Regions from separate parts of the Pseudocitrobacter sp. 2023LY-00077 genome, predicted to be linked through region 1. Evidence: predicted binding sites of a transcription regulator. Region 1 holds the regulator's gene; each other region holds the start of a gene.
The links. Region 1 encodes Fur, which represses iron uptake genes when iron is present. Its sites were predicted from a motif close to ATAATAATGAGAACNACTATCAA; they were not measured.
Positions count from the first base shown of each region.

Region 2: ACWWFX_RS07520 (TonB-dependent siderophore receptor) is a predicted target of Fur. The motif match lies at 2,937-2,959, and genes of this name have one in related genera.
Region 3: zupT (zinc transporter ZupT) is a predicted target of Fur. The motif match lies at 4,004-4,026, and genes of this name have one in related genera.

Region 1 covers NZ_JBSPEI010000007.1:151,750-158,296, forward strand. Annotated here, with positions in the region: gene glnS (glutamine--tRNA ligase) at 1-1,449, shown strand, start outside; gene chiP (chitoporin ChiP) at 1,842-3,245, shown strand; gene chiQ (ChiQ/YbfN family lipoprotein) at 3,297-3,629, shown strand; gene fur (ferric iron uptake transcriptional regulator) at 3,743-4,195, opposite strand; gene fldA (flavodoxin FldA) at 4,478-5,008, opposite strand; gene ybfE (LexA regulated protein) at 5,159-5,452, opposite strand; gene ybfF (esterase) at 5,582-6,346, opposite strand; gene seqA (replication initiation negative regulator SeqA) at 6,531-6,547, shown strand, end outside.
Region 2 covers NZ_JBSPEI010000004.1:238,529-245,075, reverse strand. Annotated here, with positions in the region: gene ACWWFX_RS07525 (alpha,alpha-trehalase) at 1-677, shown strand, start outside; gene ACWWFX_RS07520 (TonB-dependent siderophore receptor) at 802-2,904, opposite strand; gene ACWWFX_RS07515 (GlsB/YeaQ/YmgE family stress response membrane protein) at 3,060-3,317, opposite strand; gene ycgR (flagellar brake protein YcgR) at 3,581-4,315, shown strand; gene emtA (membrane-bound lytic murein transglycosylase EmtA) at 4,316-4,927, opposite strand; gene ldcA (muramoyltetrapeptide carboxypeptidase) at 5,022-5,933, shown strand; gene ACWWFX_RS07495 (M48 family metallopeptidase) at 6,311-6,547, shown strand, end outside.
Region 3 covers NZ_JBSPEI010000005.1:219,539-226,085, forward strand. Annotated here, with positions in the region: gene ACWWFX_RS09025 (fimbria/pilus outer membrane usher protein) at 1-2,274, opposite strand, end outside; gene ACWWFX_RS09030 (fimbrial protein) at 2,331-2,891, opposite strand; gene zupT (zinc transporter ZupT) at 3,224-3,997, opposite strand; gene ygiD (4,5-DOPA-extradiol-dioxygenase) at 4,189-4,977, shown strand; gene dsbI (protein-disulfide oxidoreductase DsbI) at 5,085-5,759, opposite strand; gene ACWWFX_RS09050 (thiol:disulfide interchange protein DsbA/DsbL) at 5,775-6,443, opposite strand; gene ACWWFX_RS09055 (aryl-sulfate sulfotransferase) at 6,456-6,547, opposite strand, start outside.

The DNA.
Region 1 (6,547 bases):
AAAGAAGATATCGAATACGTCGAGTCGATTAAACACGACGTCGAGTGGTTAGGTTTTCACTGGGCCGGTGATATTCACTACTCCTCAGACTATTTTGATCAACTGCATCAATATGCCGTTGAACTGATCAACAAAGGCCTGGCCTATGTTGACGAACTGTCGCCGGAAGAGATCCGCGAATACCGCGGCACCCTGACTGCGCCGGGTAAAAACAGCCCGTTCCGCGACCGCAGCGTCGAAGAGAACCTGGCGCTGTTCGAAAAAATGCGTACCGGCGGCTTCGAAGAAGGTAAAGCCTGCCTGCGCGCGAAAATCGACATGGCGTCGCCGTTCATCGTAATGCGCGATCCGGTGCTGTACCGTATTAAATTTGCCGAGCATCACCAGACCGGCAACAAGTGGTGCATCTACCCGATGTACGACTTCACCCACTGCATCAGCGATGCGCTGGAAGGCATTACGCACTCCCTGTGTACCCTGGAATTCCAGGACAACCGTCGCCTGTATGACTGGGTTCTCGACAACATCTCTATTCCGGTTCACCCGCGCCAGTACGAATTCTCGCGCCTGAATCTGGAATACACCGTGATGTCCAAGCGTAAGCTGAACCAGCTGGTGATGGAAAAACACGTTGAAGGTTGGGATGACCCGCGTATGCCGACCATCTCTGGTCTGCGTCGTCGTGGTTACACCGCTGCCGCTATCCGTGAGTTCTGCAAACGCATCGGCGTGACCAAGCAGGACAACACCATTGAGATGGCGTCGCTGGAATCCTGTATTCGCGAAGATCTCAACGAAAACGCTCCGCGCGCAATGGCGGTTATCGATCCGGTGAAACTGGTTATCGAAAACTACCAGGGCGAAGGCGAAATGGTCACCATGCCGAACCATCCGAACAAACCGGAAATGGGCAGCCGTGAAGTACCGTTTAGCGGTGAAATCTGGATCGATCGTGCCGACTTCCGCGAAGAAGCCAACAAGCAGTACAAGCGTCTGGTGATGGGGAAAGAAGTGCGTCTGCGCAATGCTTACGTCATTAAAGCGGAACGCGTAGAGAAAGATGCTGAAGGCAATATCACCACCATCTTCTGTACCTACGATGCCGATACCCTGAGCAAAGACCCGGCAGATGGCCGTAAAGTGAAAGGCGTTATTCACTGGGTGAGCGCGGCACACGCGCTGCCGGTTGAAATCCGCCTGTACGATCGTCTGTTCAGCGTGCCGAACCCAGGTGCGGCAGATGACTTCCTGTCGGTGATGAACCCGGATTCACTGGTAATCAAACAGGGCTTTGCTGAACCGTCTCTGAAAGCTGCCGTTGCCGGTAAAGCGTACCAGTTCGAGCGTGAAGGCTATTTCTGCCTCGACAGCCGCTACGCTACCGCAGAAAAACTGGTGTTCAACCGCACCGTTGGCCTGCGTGACACCTGGGCGAAAGCGGGCGAGTAAGTTTCTGCTTGTGAAAAACGCCGCATCTGCGGCGTTTTTTTTGTCTCTCATATTCGCGATGCGAATTAATCTTTTTTATGCAGGCATCACCCGTTTGCATCATTTCACCCAGATACATCCTCGCAACCTGCGCAATTAACATTTTCCCCTGATGAGATAAGGCATTGCGCCGCTTAATGTTAATAAATCGCATTTGTTACAAGACGCAACGAAATATGTGCGCTTTGTCATAGTCCTGCATTTTGCTTGCGAAAAAGGATTGATAATTCGCGTCGCGAAAAATACTCTAATCCTGTAGCAAAAGGTGCTTTTCACCCGCTACTTTTTTATCAGTTTTTTATTTTTAGCCTCTGCTTTGCAGCGGCATTTTAAAAGTCAAAGAGGATACACATATGCGTACGTTCAGTGGCAAACGTAGTACGCTGGCGCTGGCTATTGCCGGTGTCACAGCAATGTCGGGCCTGGTCGTTGTTCCCCAGGCGAGTGCAGCAGGCTTTATCGATGACTCCACGTTAACGGGTGGCATCTATTACTGGCAGCGTGAGCGTGACCGTAAAGATGTGACCGATAACGACAAATATAAAACTAACCTTTCTCACTCCACCTGGAACGCCAACCTCGATTTCCAGTCCGGCTATGCTGCTGATATGTTCGGCCTCGATATTGCGGCGTTTACCGCTATCGAAATGGCAGAATCCTCAGAAAGTGGTCACCCGAACGAAATTGCGTTCTCGTCTAAAAATAAAGGCTACTCGGAAGATTACTCCGGCGATAAAAGCGGTGTGAGCCTTTATAAAGCCGCTGCGAAATTTAAGTATGGCCCGGTTTGGGCGCGTGGTGGTTATATTCAGCCGACCGGTCAAACGTTGTTAGCGCCGCACTGGAGCTTTATGCCAGGCACCTATCAGGGTGCAGAAGCGGGCGCGAACTTTGATTACGGCGATGCTGGTGCGCTGAGCTTCTCCTACATGTGGACCAATGAATATAAGGCCCCATGGCATATCGAAATGGATAATTTCTACCAGAACGATAAGCGCACGAAAGTCGATTATCTGCACTCCATCGGTATGAAATATGACTTCAAAAATGACCTGGTGCTGGAAGCGGCATTTGGTCAGGCGGAAGGCTATGTCGATCAGTACTTTGCCAAAGCCAGCTACAAATTTGATATCGCCGGTAGCCCGCTGTCTACCAGCTATCAGTTCTACGGTACCCGCGATAAAGTGGATGACCGCACCGTAAACGATATTTATGACGGCACCGCGTGGTTGCAGGCGCTGACCTTCGGTTACAAAGTGGGGCAGGTTGACCTGCGTCTGGAAGGGACCTGGGTTAAGGCTGAAGGCCAGCAGGGCTACTTCCTGCAGCGTATGACGCCAACCTACGCCTCCTCAAACGGTCGCCTCGATGTGTGGTGGGATAACCGTTCTGACTTCAACGCCAACGGCGAAAAAGCGGTGTTCTTCGGTGCGATGTATGACCTGAAGAACTGGAACCTGCCGGGCTGGGCTGTAGGTGCATCATACGTCTACGCCTGGGATGCCAAACCGTCTACCTGGCAGATCAACCCGGACGCGTACTACGACAAAAACAAAACTATCGAAGAGTCTTCTTACAGCTTCGATGTGGCATACACCGTACAGGAAGGGCGCGCGAAAGGTACTCTGTTAAAACTGCACTTCACCCAGTACGACAACCACTCGGATATCCCGAGCTGGAGCGGTGGTTACGGCAACATCTTCCAGGATGAACGTGACGTGAAATTTATGGTTATCGCACCGTTCACCATCTTCTGATAAGTATTCAGGCGGGCCGCAGAGCCCGCCGTGTCGTATAAGGCTAATAACATGAAAAAAATAGTGATGATTGCTGCGCTGGTCGCGGCGCTGGCGGGCTGCGCTCAGTCTGAAGCACCAAAAGAAGATACGCGTTTAAAAGATGCCTATAGCGCCTGTATCAACACCGCAGAAGGCTCGCCGGAAAAAATCGAAGCCTGCCAGCAGGTGCTGAACGTGCTGAAGCAGGAGAAGGCGCACCAGCAGTTTGCCAATCAGGAGACCGTGCGGGTAAGCGATTATCAGGCGTGCATTCTGGCGAGAAAAACCGGTAACGATCAGGCCGTGAAGAAAGATTGCGGGTTAATCTGGCAGGAAATTCGCAGTAATAACACGACAAAGTAAGACAATAAGGCCTGCACAGAGCCGGGGACCTAAAGCGTCTCCGGCTTTTTTTGTCTTTACAGAGGCAATAAAAAAGCCAACCCGAAGGTTGGCTTTTCAGAATCTCGAAGAAATTACTTCTCTACGCCATCGTGCGCGTGTTCATCTTCGCGGCAGTCGCCCTCAGCACAGTGACCATACAGGTACAGGCTGTGGTTGGTTAGGCGGATACCGTGTTTCGCGGCAATTTCACGCTGACGAGCTTCGATGGAATCATCGCTGAATTCGATAACCTTGCCGCAGTCGAGGCAGATCAGGTGATCGTGATGGTGTTGTTGAGTCAGTTCGAAAACGGACTTGCCACCTTCAAAATTATGGCGCGTGACAATGCCCGCGTCATCAAACTGGTTCAGAACGCGGTAGACGGTCGCCAGACCAATCTCTTCACCCATGTCGATCAGGCGTTTGTATAAGTCTTCCGCGCTGACATGGTGATTGTCTGGTTCCTGAAGCACTTCCAGGATCTTTAACCGGGGAAGTGTGACTTTCAGGCCAGCCTTCTTTAATGCGGTATTGTTGTCAGTCATGCGGAATCTGTCCTGTTGCTAAACGATTGACTTCCAAACGCGGAAGTATCACAGAGAGTGCACCGAGTGTAATGCGTCTCATTATAGAATGACGCCTTCTAAATGAAAACAGCAAGACCTGGGCGAATAAAGATTTCGAAAACGAGGCTTGACCAGCAAACTCGCTAAATTCAGAAGATATTGTACAGATTTACGCTCAAAAGTTAAAAAATTGTAGCTATTATTTTGATTGCTTCTACCTATTAATGCGGCGTGATTTGAAAAGTCACGCCGCATCAAGAATCAGGCGTTTTTGATCTCTTCCAGATGCAGCTCTTCAGAAATCTGTTTTACCCATTTTTCTACACGTTCAGCGGTCAGTTCCGGCTGACGATCTTCATCAATAGCCAGACCTACGAAGTGGTCGTCATCGGCCAGGCCTTTAGAGGCTTCGAAGTGGTAACCCGCTGTTGGCCAGTGGCCGACGATGGTCGCACCGCGCGGTTCGATGATGTCGCGGATAGTGCCCAGCGCATCACAGAAGTATTCCGCATAGTCTTCCTGGTCGCCGCAGCCGAACAGTGCAACCAGTTTGCCATTGAAATCAACTTCTTCCAGCGTCGGGAAGAAATCGTCCCAGTCGCACTGGGCTTCACCGTAGTACCAGGTAGGGATACCCAGCAGCAGAATGTCGAATGCAGCCAGGTCTTCTTTGCTGCTCTTGGCAATGTCATGCACGTCGGCAACGTCTTTACCAAGCTGTTTCTGAATCATTTTTGCAATATTTTCGGTATTGCCGGTGTCGCTACCAAAGAAAATGCCAACGATTGCCATGAGTTAAATAACCTCTTGAAACTTAATGATATGGTGGTGGCGTATTGCCCACAGATAAGGGCAATCATAGCAGAACAGAGAAGGGTGCGGAATCAGCAATCGTACCGGACTGCACACTCTGCTACATGAAAGCGGGATTTTATGAAATTTTCAGAGCTTTTCCTGCGCGCGAAGCAGGGCTAACTGGCTCATCAGAATCTCTTCGATAAGCTCACTGCGACTCATATCGCGCGCGGTTGCCAGTTCGTTCAGGGCATCTACCGCATCGTTATTGAGTTTCAGCTCGACGCGCTTCAAACCGCGAACTTTATCGCGTTTTAATTGATTACGCTTATTGATGCGCAGCTGTTCGTCACGCGAAAGCGGATTGGTTTTGGGTCTTCCCGGCCGACGCTCATTTGCGAACAAATCAATTGTCGTTCGGTCCGTTTGTTCTTTTGCCATGATTCAGAGTGACTTCGGGGAAACAAGCTACCGGGAAACGCCCGGTGCAGACAGCGCGCAATCATACATCAGTGCAACCGACACGCCAACGACCACGGCCATAATGGCGCGCGGTCGTTGAGTTTTTAATCAGTCTGCTAAATATCGGCGGATGGCGCGCAGCACCGCGTCCGGTTTTTCCGCATGCACCCAGTGGCCAGCGCCTGCAATGACGTGCGCACGCGCCTGTGGGAATTGCGAGAGCAGGTCGTTACGGTAAGTTTCGGTAACATAAGGCGAATTTCCGCCGGGGATAAACAGTGCCGGATGATCCCACGCCGGAATCGTCTCCCAGCCGACGATGTGCGGGTACTGATCCCACAGCACCGGTACGTTAAAGCGCCACTCGCCGTCAACAAACGACTTCAGCAGAAACTGAATCACACCTTCTTCGGCTAAAAATTCGCGCATCACGGTTGCGGCCTGCTGGCGTGAGGAGACACCTGCGTTGGTGACTGCGTTAATCGCCGCAAAAATCTCATCGTGGCGACGCACATGATAATCCACCGGCGCGATATCAATAGCGACCAGATTATCGATGCGTTCCGGGGCTAGCGCGGTCAGGGCCATCACCGCTTTGCCGCCCATCGAGTGACCAATCACCGTGGCTTTCTCGATGTTGTGGGCGTCGAGGGTATCCAGCAGATCCTGGGCCATCGCCGGGTAGTTCATCTCATCCGCTCGCGGAGAAAGACCGTGATTACGCATATCCACTTGCAGGATATCGTGGTCGGTCACCAGGTCGCGCGCCAGTACGCCAAGGTTGTCCAGGCTGCCGAAAAGGCCGTGAACGAGCAGAATGGGGGAATTATTGTGCAGGTTTTGTGCAGATTGCGCTCGGGTATTCAATTTCATAGCAAAGTTCTTTTTTTCGCTCTGTCGGGTTAGGGTATTATGTTGGACATTCTCACGTTCAGGGGCAAGATACGATTTTTATCCCATTTTTGCCGCTATCCTGGTATGACGCTATCCGCTGTTGGGTTTTGAACATATAATCCCAGCAACTTGTATTCAGAAAAAATAATTGCACTGGATTAAGATGAAAACGATCGAAGT
Region 2 (6,547 bases), on a different contig from region 1:
TTCGCACCACCAGCATCGTGCCGGTCGATCTGAACGCGCTGATGTATAAGATGGAAAAACTGATTGCCGAGGGGAGTAAAGCTGCGGGTGATACGGCGAAAAGTAACCAGTACGATACCGAAGCTAACGCGCGCCAGAAGGCTATCGAAAAATATCTGTGGAACGATAAAGAGGGCTGGTACGCCGATTACGATCTGAAGTCGCACAAGGTGCGTAATCAGCTGACCGCTGCCGCCCTGTTCCCGCTGTACGTGAATGCCGCTTCGCATGAACGGGCGACAAAAGTAGCGGCAGCGACGGAAAGCCGGTTGTTAAAACCGGGCGGCATTACCACTACTACCATTAACAGCGGGCAACAGTGGGATGCGCCAAACGGCTGGGCGCCGTTACAGTGGGTCGCCGTGGAAGGGTTGCAGAACTATGGTCAGGAGAAAGTGGCGATGGACGTCACCTGGCGCTTCCTGAGCAACGTGCAGCACACCTATGACAAGGAGAAAAAACTGGTGGAAAAATATGACATTACTTCCACCGGGACGGGCGGCGGCGGCGGTGAATATCCGTTGCAGGATGGTTTTGGCTGGACCAACGGCGTAACGCTGAAGATGCTGGATTTGATTTGCCCGAAAGAGAAACCGTGCGATACGGTGCCGGATGCGCCGGTTCAGGCGGCGAAGTAATGCACCCTCACCCCGCCCTCTCCCTCAGGGAGAGGGAGAAAACCAGCGCAGGTCTGCAATACTGGCACGGTCGGTCCCCTCTCCCTGCGGGAGAGGGTTAGGGTGAGGGGGAAAAATCCCCCCATCAAAACGTATAACTCGCCCCCACCTGCACCGTGCGGTCGCGGCCAATCCAGCAGTTGGTGCTGTCGTAGCAACTGAAGGTTTCTTTGTTGGTCAGGTTCTGCGCGCTGGCCTTCAGCATCAAGCCGTTCAGGCTGCTGTCGATAGCCGACATATCGTACGATACCGCCATATCATACTGCGTCGTACCGCCCAGCTTGCCTTCGTTATTGGCCGGAGAAATCTCCATCGGCCCGGTGTAGCGTACCCCCGCGCCCACGGTTAATCCGCTGAATAAGCTGCTGTCAAAGGTGTAATCGCCCCACAGGTTAAACGCATTCTCCGGGACCTGCGTCGGACGCTTACCTTCGTAAGTTTCATCCTCGGTGTTGATAGCGTGCGTATAGGCGTAGTTGGCAATCAGATTGATATTGTCCGTTGGACGGCTGACGACGGAGAGCTCCGCGCCTTTCGATTCAATCTCCCCCGTCTGGCGGTAGTTCCAGCTTGGGTCCGCGCTCACCACGTTTTTCTGGCGAATATTAAACACCGACGCGGTAAAGGTCGTCGCGTAATCAGCCAGCAGGTATTTCACGCCGCCCTCCAGCTGCTTGCTGGTGGTCGGTTTCACATCCTGCGCGGTCAGGTTACCGCGCGGCGATACCGGCAGGAAACCTTCTGAGTAGCTGATAAACGGTGACAGACCATTTTCAAAGGCATACAGCGCGCCCAGACGTTTAGTCACGCGATCCTGCGAGATCCACGCTTTTTGCTGGTCATTGAGATAATCCGTGGTAGCGGACTGGTACTCATCATAGCGAATGCTACCAAGAATATTCAGGCCGCCGAACTCCACCTGATCCTGGAAGTAATAGCCCTTCTGGTTGTAAGAAAGACGATTTTTCTGCGCGGTGTAGAGCCCTAAATTATCACTGGTGATCTGCGAGTAATCCGGATGCAGCATATCGATGCCCGGCGTGGTCGAGGCGTAGCGATAGTTATAGTGCGAATTCAGTTTCTGGTAATCGAACCCCGCCAGCAGGTGATGCTGCCAGTCACCCAGCGCGAAGGTTTTACTGACCTGGTTATCGATATTAAAGCTGTGCAGATCTTCATCGGTGGTATAGGCAAAGCGGTTAAGTTCATAGACGTTGGCGCTGCCCGCATTTCCGGTGGAATAAGCGCTGCGCTGATGAGTATCGATGTCAAAATAACGCGCTTTCTGGGCGATGCCCCAACCGCTGTCAAACTCATGCTCGAAGCTATAACCCACCATCCACTGGCGCTGTTCGAAACCGCTCCACTTATCACCCGCAAAATCGCGACGCCCGGCATAGCTGGAACGCAGATACGAAAGCGGTAATGGATTGGACGGCGTCAGGCTCGGCGTATTTTGCGCCAGCGCGTCAAATGTCAGACGCGTTTTGTTATCGGGCTGCCAGGTGATGCTCGGCGCAACCAGATAATCTTCGTAACGCGTGGTGTGCGGCTGGTCATCGCCTTCACGCGCTTTGCCCAGCAGGCGATAGCTCCAGTCGCTGTCGAGGATACGTCCGGTGGAATCCAGATACCCCTCTTTCAGGTTGCGCGTGCCGGTGTTAAACCCTACTTCCGTGCGCGGCTCGGTTTGCGGTTTTTTTCCCTGGATGTTCACCAGACCACCCGGCGAACCGTTGCCATAAAGCACCGAAGACGGCCCCTTCAGAATATCCACGTTTTCAATCAGCAGCGGGTCAATACGCGCTTTGGTGTTGCCATTGACGTTATAGGGCAATTGCAGGCCGTTATAAAATTCATTGTCGACGGTAAAGCCACGAATTTTATATTCGCTCATGTAGCTGGTGCTGCCGCGCACTTCCGTCGAGACGCCCGGTGCGTAGCGCAGAATTTCATTGACCGAGTTAGCGTGACGTTGAGTAATTTCTTTCTCGCTGATGGTATTGATGACCTGCGGCGTTTTGCTCTCCGCAACAGCGGATTTGGTGGCGCTGTTGGTCCAGACGGGCAGTTCACTGCTCCCCTGTGAACCGGTGACGACCATAGTGGTTTCAGCGTTGTCGGCCAGGGCCGGTGTGGCGAGAGCAAGTGTAATCATTCCCGAGAGCGTACGATAGGCAAAGCGCATAATGTTTGTCTGACCAATTATTAGAATAAAGAATGCCAATTATTCTCATTTTTATTTAACGCGCAATAGCCAGATGCACAGAGTCTGAAAAATTTGTGGGGAATCAACAAAAAGGAAGAAAAACGGCCCCGAATGGGGCCGTTGAAGCGTGATGCTTAGTTGTTGCGGCGCAGGAAGCGGAAGATACCCAGCACGACAATGGCGCCCACAACGGCAACCAGGAAGCTGTGCATATCAAAGCCCATCGCGCGATCGCCAAAGCCCAGCGTGGTGGCAATCCAGCCGCCCACGACCGCACCGACGATCCCCAGCAGGCAGGTCAGAATAAAGCCGCCGCCGTCTTTCCCCGGCATAATCAGTTTGGCAATAACACCCGCAATAAGACCAAAAATAATCCAGGCAATAACACCCATTTTCACCATCCTCCAATTAAAAAAACCTCAAAAAAAGCGCCGACATTCTGCGCCGCTAATGTTTCAAGTATAGGTAATTACTCTTAAAAATCTCGCCGCCGCGCTTATATTTTATTCATATGCTGAATATGTTTGACCTGAACAGGCCCTTCCCGCCCGCACGCCGCGCAGAAAGCGAACAAAAATTTTTTTTACCGGGGCTGAAGTTTCCTGGACGTAAACCGATAACAACCAGACGGTTTATCCTCCAGAAGAGATAGCAGATGAATCAATACCCTTCGCAATTCCTGAAACAAAACCCGCTGGCCGTTTTGAATATTCTGCGCGATCTTCATCGCGATGACGTTCCGCTACGCGTCTCGTGGGGAAGCGGGCAATTTATCAGTCGCCTTCTGGAGGTGAGCAAAACCGCGCTGATAGTCGATTTTGGCAGTCAGGAATACGAGAACCGCGCAGTACAGCGGGTGGAAAACGTCACCATCACCGCCGAAACCGCCGGCGCTAAAATGGAATTCACGGTGACACAGTTGCAGGCGGGAGAATATCAGGGGCTGCCGGCGTTTATTGTTCCCGTTCCGCCGACACTTTGGTTTATACAGCGACGTGAGTATTTCCGCATCGCGGCCCCGCTGCATCCGCCCTACTTTGGCAAAGCCCAACTCCCTGGTAATCAGGCGCTGCATTTTCGGCTTTTTGACCTGTCGCTGGGAGGGATGGGGGCACTGCTGGAGAGTCAGCCGGAAAGCCATTTACAGCCGGGAATGCGTTTTTCCCAGCTGGAGCTGGATATGGGGCAATGGGGAAAATTTCATTTTGATGCGCAGCTGATTGCGGTCAGTGAGCGAAGAGTGGTCGATCATAAAAACGAAACGGTGAGTACGCCACGGTTGAGTTTGCGTTTTCTCAACGTTAACCCGGCGGCAGAACGCTCGCTCCAGCGTATTATTTTTTCGCTGGAGCGAGAAGCGCGTGAACGCGCCAACAAGGTTCGCGACTAGTTACATCGCATCCATCGCTTTCTGCATTTTCCAGATATAGCGCGGCGCCTGCGGAGCCGGATGGTTTTCGACGACGTGTTCGAAGAACTCGTCTTTATCCAGATCGTTGATTTTGCTGATCGCTTTTTTGCGATCGGAGGAGAACGTCCGCAACAGCGCGCCCGCGCCGTTGGCATAAGAGACCATCAGCGCGTACTGCATCACTTCCGGGTCCTTAATGCCTGCCAGCGAGCCATGTTCCAGTATGCTCAGATAAGCCGCCCCCATGGAGATATTACGCTCCGGGTTTTTCAGCTCGCTGGTTGACGGTTGACCGCTCCAGCCCATATGCCGGTAAACGTCCAGCCCGGAGGTGGACGCCTTCAACTGCATCAGGCCGACGGCGTTGGATTTACTGACCAGATTCGGATTGCCGCCAGACTCGACCGCAATGATGGCGGTGATCAAACGCGGGCTTACGCCCCACGCCGCACCGGCTTTTTCGCTAATCGGCATCCATTGCATTGCGCGCTTCACCGGCACCTGTGGGTCCCAGGGCGGATTTTTGTAATCCTGTTTTGAACTGCATCCGGCAAGTAACACAATTAAAAAAGCAAACCATCTCAATTTCACGCAACTATCCTTTTTAGCTCAAGTATGTCGCCAGTAATGACAATAACGGGTTCAGGCGGCATGATACTCGTTTCGTTCTCTGCAAGGAATTGCCATGTCACAGTTTCATCTGATCGCCCCGTCGGGCTACTGCATCAATCAATCCGCCGCCGAAATGGGCGTTAACCGACTGATAAGCGCAGGGCATCAGGTCAACCACCAGCAGGTCATTCCCCGGCGCAGCCAGCGCTTTGCGGGCGTCGAAAGTGAACGTCTTGCCGATATCAATCAACTCGCTGAACTAAAAGGTAAAAATCAGATAGTGCTGGCGGTACGCGGCGGCTACGGCGCAAGCCGTCTGCTGGATGCCATCGACTGGCCGTCGCTAATCGCGCGCCAGCAGCAGGATCCACTACTTATCTGCGGCCACAGCGATTTCACTGCCATTCAGATGGGGCTGCTGGCAAAAGGTGACGTCATCACCTTCAGCGGGCCGATGCTGGCGGGGAATTTTGGTGCAGAAGCCCTGAACGACTTTACCGTGCATCACTTCTGGCAGGCGCTGCGCAATGAAAGCTTCACGCTTGAGTGGGCGGGCGACGGTCCGCAGTGCCGCGAAGAAGGCAAACTGTGGGGCGGGAATCTGGCGATGCTGACGTCGCTGGTGGGTACGCCATGGATGCCGCAAATCAGCGACGGTATTCTGGTGCTGGAAGATATCAACGAACATCCCTTCCGCGTGGAACGCATGCTGCTGCAACTGTTGTACGCCGGTATTCTACCGCGTCAAAAGGCCATCGTGCTCGGCAGCTTCACCGGCGCTACGCCGAATGACTACGACGCGGGTTATGATTTGCAGACTATGTACGACTATTTGCGTTCAAGGCTGGCGATTCCGGTCATCAGCGGGCTCGATTTCGGCCACGAGCAGCGCACCGTCACGCTGCCGCTGGGGGCGCAGGCGAAGCTGGTACACTCGGCAGACGCAACCACACTGACCATCAGCGGGCATCCGGTCCTTCGTTAAGGCTTATTGGTGGGATGTTGCAACATATATAGCATCCCATAAATCCACACATTCCCTTTCTAAATATAATTAAAATATCTTAAAGCCTTCGTAAGAAATAATAACAAAAGCTCCCTTAAGGCCAATTTAAAATGAACCGCCATTTTAAATCCTTCACTTAATACGAGTCTTTTTATATGGAAATAAAAGCTTTCAGACGAATATTTTTAATCCCAATATTAATTCTGATTTATGGTTTTTGGCAGTTCTGGCGTCTCGGCGGCACGCCTTCGGGGCACAATTCCTCAGCTGCGCTCCGCGCAGGTCTCTCCGTCTTTGCGGGTCTCTGTAGCGCAGGCTCCATTCTCATCTGTCTTCTGGCGATGGTGATTTGCTATTTGAGCGTAGTCGCGTCGCGTACCTCGCAAAATAAATTGATTGCCACATTTACCCTGTGCCGGGGCATTATCCCCATCTTTATGCTGCTGATTATGATCTTTAACGGGCTGGGGATTGTCCTGTTAGTGGGCGGTGAGTTGGCCTGGTTGGTTTCGCTCTCGCATTCCGGTCACGGGTCAGAAAAAGTATTTGTGATGGCGCTCTTTGCTATTGGCGCCATATTGTGGATGCTGTTG
Region 3 (6,547 bases), on a different contig from region 1:
GACAGCGCCTAGCGGCGGTACGCCGCCGTCAGCGGTATGGATGATAACGCGCAGATCTTTCCCGGCGCGAGAGACCATCTGTTTATAGCCGATTGCGCCTTCCGTCCAGGCCTGCCGCATAATGTTTTCATCAACGGTGACGCCATCCGGCAGGTTATTCATATTCACGGCAATCGTTGCAGGCGAATAGCTGGAGATCATTGGGACGACCGTGTTACCAAGCCAGTTAGTCTGATTGAGATCCCCCTGAACGGGGACACCTGAAACGCCGTCAGTATCGATCATGATTCTGGGTTCATTGCCAAAACTACGACGATGTAATGCAACACCGTACCGCGTCGCCGTCAGGGAACCGGTCCAACTGGCGCTCGCCGTACTGTAGTCGCTGGCGGCATAGCTGCCGGAAAGTTGTAAATCACCCATCGTCGTGATGTGCTGGAGATTGCCACGGAACTGCGCGCCGTTATCTGGCTTATCCGATTCCACGCCTGCCGAGACGCCCCAGGTATTGCGCTCGCTGGAGGAGTCATTCCAGGTCATCATGTGACTGGTGGAATTGCTGTTGTGCATGTCGTAATTCAGGCGGCGACCGTAGTCGAAGGGGATGGAGAGCGACATATAGAACTGTTTGTCATTGCCGCTCTCTTCGTAGCGGGTGGTGCTCCATGAGGTGGAGAGCGTGAGGCCTTTCCACTTTCCTATATCAAAGTTAAACCCGGCAGTTATGCTGGCGGTGGTTGAGTTGTCGCCATCCCACCACTGCTGACGCAGGCCGCTCAGATAAAGGTTTACGTTAATCGGCGTGATGGGCTGATTAAAGGACATGCTGATGGTCTGCTTTTCATCCCGTGTGTCGGCATCGTTGTACTGGTGGTCGATAAAGTTGGCGTAGCTGTGGAACTCACGTTCGGAAAAACGGTATGCAGCCAGCGAAAGCTGGCTGTCGGTGGCATCAAAACGCTTGCTGTAGTTTAAACGGTAGCTCAACCCTTGTTCGGTGTGTCCATCGTCAAAAGTACTGCTGGCGTGCGTGACATCAAAAGAAATCGCCCCTAACCACAGCATGTTTTGCCCGACGCCGATGGCCTCCGAGCGGTAATTGCTACCTGCTGCCAGCACGCCGCCGTATAGCGACGTATTAGACAGCATACCCCAGGAGGCCTCACTGCTGATAAAGGTATCGTCAATCACATGGTGTGAGATATCCGGACGAGCGCGCCCGGTAGCAACTTTATAACGCACCTGGCCTTCTCGCGTCAGGAAGGGCGTTGAGGCAGCGGAAACCTGAAAGCTGTTCACCCGGCCATCTTCTTCCATCACTTTTACATCCAGTGTGCCCTGCACTGACTGGTTGAGGTCGCTGATGATAAACGGCCCTGGCGCGACTTTGGTTTGATAGATAACGCGGCCCGCATAACTGACTGTGACCGTGGCGTTGGTTTGCGCAATGCCGCTGATTTGTGGTGCATAGCCGCGAAGCTCCCACGGTAGCATACGATCGTCGCTGGCAATGGCAGCGCCATCATAGGAAAAGGCGTCAAAGATGTTAGAACTGAAATCAGTTTCGCCGAGGGTTAATTTGGCGCCCAGTGAAGGTAACGGGCGAAACAAATAGGTTCGGGCGATGCTGCGGGTGGTTTGCGAGCTGCTGGAATTTTGAGTCTGGCTGATTTGATAGTCGCTGCGTAAACGCCATGCGCCAAGATTCGCCCCTGCGGTGCCATAGCTATTATAGTTTTCACTGTGCTCACCGTGATTTGGGCGATAGGTGCTGGCGAATAAATTGTAGTCCAGCATCAGACCCGCAACGCCTTCGTCCCATGTAGAGGGCGGCATCCAGGTATCGGATTTCCACGCCAGCATAGCCTGTGGAATAGCAATATCCAGTTGCTGATTGGCCATATCCAGTTTAAAAGTGATTTCTGGCTGCGCGCTGAAGTCGACACAATTCGCTTTAACAGTCAGCGCCTGGCGAATGTCTTCTTTTAGTCCGAGCTGATCGGCGAGTTCAGCGGGGATGCACACCGCTATCTTTTCGTCCTGTTTTCTCCAGCTCAATTGCCTGCCTGAAGAAATAAGGTTTTTATTGACCGTGACGGAAACGAAGTAATCGCCTGGTGCAATGGCGGCTTTCTCTTTGAACTGGGAAACGTCGACACTATCGCGCATGGATTTATCCAGCACGTTTAAATTAAATTCAACGGCCTGAGCGGAAAGGGCCAATAATAACCCACAGCCTGTGGCGAGCAGCTTGCAGTTATCCATGGCGTCCATACCGGGGGTTGTGCAAAGAAGAAAAGAACGGGTGGCCGTCATGGCCACCGGGATTCTTAGTTATATATCAGCGTATAGTTTGCAGTTGCGGTGACGTCGCCAGCGGTGACATTATCGGAGCCGATTTTTTCCATCCACGCCTGGAACGGCAGGATTTGCGTAGTGGAATCCAGGTTCAGTATGAGTTCTTTTGGCGTACCCAATGTTATATTGACACCGTCGCCGTCCCTCAGACGCACACCAACATTGGTGGCGCCGCCTGCAAAGGTATTACTGAGCAGTTGAGTGCCATTGACGACGCTTGTACTGGTGAAAGTGACGTTGACTTTCGATATCGTCCCGCCGGCACCATCGTCGGCGTTTTTAAGAGCGCAGTTTTCTAGCGTAATGCTGGAATCGGCGGGTTCAGAGTGGATGTTGGTATTAATATAAGTATCGGTTACATCGCCAAGATCAACCTTTTTATCAACATCCTCTTTTTTGATGGAGCATGGCGCGCTGATGACCAGACCGGTAAAGGTAATTTTACCACTGCCGCCATCAACCTCCGCCAGCGCATAACCTGAAGCGAGCGCGGTCATCATTAGCGCCAGTAATGCTTTTTTTCCTGAATTCATACAATATATCCTTTGTGAAGAGGGCTAATATTTTTAATGGGAGGGGGCTAAGGCTGGAGTATATCGTAAGAAATAGTAAGCTGGTTTTAGTTAAATTAAATGCGTGCAGAAGGTAATCTTAAACAATTTTGTTTGTTAATGCTTTTTGGGGATTGTATTTACCGCTTGATTATATTCGGGGCAACGTTAGTTGTTTTCGTAATTATTAAATCAATAAAATTTAAATGTTTCAATAAAATAACCAGGAATTAAGATTATATTTAGTTAGCATATGTAACGTAGAAAACAAACGATATGCGCCATACGACTCATTTACCGCACGGCGCAGAATGTTAGCCCAAGCCAATCGCTTGTAGCAGTACCAGACTTAGTCCCATCACCGACATCCCGCAAAGAACACCGTAGCTTGGGTTGTTATTAGGGTCGATTTCTTTTGCCAACGGCATTAATTCATCAACCGACAGCGCCACCATAATGCCAGCCACTGCCGCCATAATCGCCGCCATGACCACCGGAGATACCAGACTGCCGAGGATAAGCCATGCCAGAACGCCGCCAAGAATTTCCGCCATCCCTGAAATGCCTGCCCAGAATACCGCCTTGCGCTTGGAGCCTGTTGCTGCATATATCGGCCCGGAAACCGCAAGGCCTTCAGGAATGTTATGCAGCGCGACGGCAAAGGCGATGCCAAAGCCCAGTTCCAGGTTATTGCTGGCGGTGACAAACGTGGCAATACCTTCCGGGAAGTTATGCAGGCTGATGCCAAGGGTCAGTAAAACCGCCGTTCGCCGAATATTAGGCGGCAGGGGCTTAACATCTGCGGGCACTAAATCCTGAGGATGAGCATGCGGCAACATGCGGTCGAGGGCAAAATAGCCGAGCAGGCCGACGACAAACATACCGTAGCCCAGTACGGGCGACATGCCTTCAGTATGCAAGGCGGCAGGTAGCATTTCCATCAGGGAAATCAGCAACATAATGCCCGCCGCAAAGCCCAGAGAAAACGCCAGCACGCGGTTAGATGGTTTTTGCCCGATAACGCCAAGGATCGCGCCAATAAACGTGGCTGCACCCGCTAATAAGGTCAGAATTAAGGGTACCGACATCGCTTACTCCTTATGATAATGATTATCATTTATACTAAAAATTGTCGTCCATTACGAGAGGCTTATTGCGTCTTTACTCCAGCTTACATTCAAATTTTCTGAAGATCATCATCACGCTTATCTGAGTTTCACCCTGTCTAAAACAGGTTAATGTAGTGTTATTACATCGTACTCTTTATGAGGATAACACCATGTCTCGTACCCGAATGCCAGCGTTGTTTTTAGGTCACGGTAGCCCGATGAACGTGCTGGAAGACAACATCTATACCCGTACCTGGCAGCATCTTGGCGAGACGTTGCCTCGTCCAAAAGCGATTGTGGTGATTTCCGCCCACTGGTTCACCCGGGGAACCGGCGTGACGGCCATGGAAACGCCGAAAACGATTCATGATTTTGGCGGCTTCCCGCAGGCGCTGTATGACATTCACTACCCGGCACCAGGGTCTCCGGCATTGGCGCAGAAATTAGTTGAACTGCTGTCACCGGTGCCTGTGACGCTGGACAATGAAGCCTGGGGTTTTGACCACGGCTCCTGGGGCGTGTTGATCAAGATGTACCCTAACGCGGATATTCCGATGGTGCAGTTAAGCATCGATAGCACCAAACCTGCGGCGTGGCATATGGAGATGGGGCGTAAGCTCGCCAGCCTTCGCGATGAGGGGATTATGCTGGTGGCCAGTGGCAACGTGGTGCATAACCTGCGGACCGCGAAATGGCATGGAGATGGCACGCCATACCCGTGGGCAACGTCGTTTAACGACTACGTTAAAGCCAACCTGAACTGGAAAGGGTCGCTGGAGCAGCATCCGCTGGTGAACTATCTGGAGCACGAAGGGGGAGCATTGTCGAACCCGACGGCGGATCACTTCCTGCCTCTGCTGTATGTGCTGGGCGCCTGGGATGGCGAAGAGCCTATCACGATTCCGGTGGACGGGCTGGAGATGGGAAGCTTAAGCATGTTGTCTGTTCAAATCGGGTAGTTTTTTGCCGGGTGGCCCTGCGCTTACCCGGCCTACGAATAGCCCGCTCTGTTAATGTGTTACGGACTGTCGGTAGGCCTGATAAGCGCAGCGCCATCAGGCTTGTTTCATCCTCTGATAAGCTTTATGCCCCAGGCTGCGCTCATAATCAGCAGCAGCACCAGGCAAGTTCCGAAAGCCAGCATGCACGCCTGCGCCATATTCATAAAATGCCATGGCGGCAGGAGATACCAGCCTTCTGAGCTTTGGTACAAATTAACAAACCAGTGTTGGGTGCTACTAAGTGTGACGCCATCAGGCACGATGGGCGCATCATAGCCGCAGTCGCCGGTCGGTTTAAACCATTCCGGCGCCCACTGCGCCAGCGGCAGATTAAAGGGAAAAGTAGGATCTGTTGAACAGCCCTGCACGCCAAACAGCGCGTCGGGGTCCGGGTTATGCACCGCATAATGGATACCGTTCAGCTTGATCGAAAACTTGATCCCCATGATGCTGCCGTAGAACGCCATCACGCAGCCAATCAGCTTCAGGATAATGTTTTTTGGGTTTATCGCCGCAATTAAGCCGCCAAACACCATCACAAACATCGCGTAGCGAATATAAACACACTGTTCGCACGGTGCCATGTAGAGATAGATCTGGAAGAATGAGTGCGCCAGCACGATAAGCGCGCCCATTGCGATAGCCATAAACAGCCACAGAAAGCGCCGTTCCTGCCACCTCACCAGCGTATCGACCGGCGTTTTGCGCAGGTCTCTCAATAATCCCTTAATGAAAGCCATAAGCATTTCCCTGTGTTATTTGCTCGCCAGTTCGTGAATCAGGTCTGCCATAGCGTCAATGGATTTAATATTCTTGGTGTAGATCAGATATTTACCATTAACCACATAGGCCGGAACGCCCTGGATTTTGGCCACATCGTAGGCTGCTTTCCATTTTTCCAACGTTTCCTGAACCGCAGGTTCCTTCAGCGCGGTTTCAAAATCAGCCTGGCTCATACCCGCGGCATCAAGGCCGGTTTTGATAAAGGCAGCGGGATCTTTACCGTCAGACCAGCGCTCTTTTTTGTCGTGATACGCTGCGTAGTAAGCGAATTTTGCTTTTTTAAACTGTGAGTTAGCATCAAAAAGAGAAATGCCTGCGGCTTTATCTTTGGCAATTAACACAGCAAACACTTCGCTGGCCTGCTTGCCATATTCGCCCTTGGTTTCCAGATGGAATGGCGTGAAGGCCACTACATCTTTCACTTTTTCAGACACCGGGCCGGTCACTGCTTTGTCGTACTTGTAGCAGAATGGGCAGGCGTAGCTGAAGACTTTAATCAGCGTTTTATCGGCATTGGGAATCGGTTTCTCCAGCACCATGTAGTCCGTGCCTTCGGTGAAAGCCGATGCTGCAAAAGACGTCGCCAGCGCGGCGGTGAGTACCACGCCGGTGAATAATGATTTTATCCATTTCGTAGACATAGCCATTCCTTCTTATTTAAACATCTGCTGTGGATGAACCAGCATTGCACGGTAGTGGGTCTGATTCGGTTTATCCGACAGAACGTCGATTTCGACTTTCACTT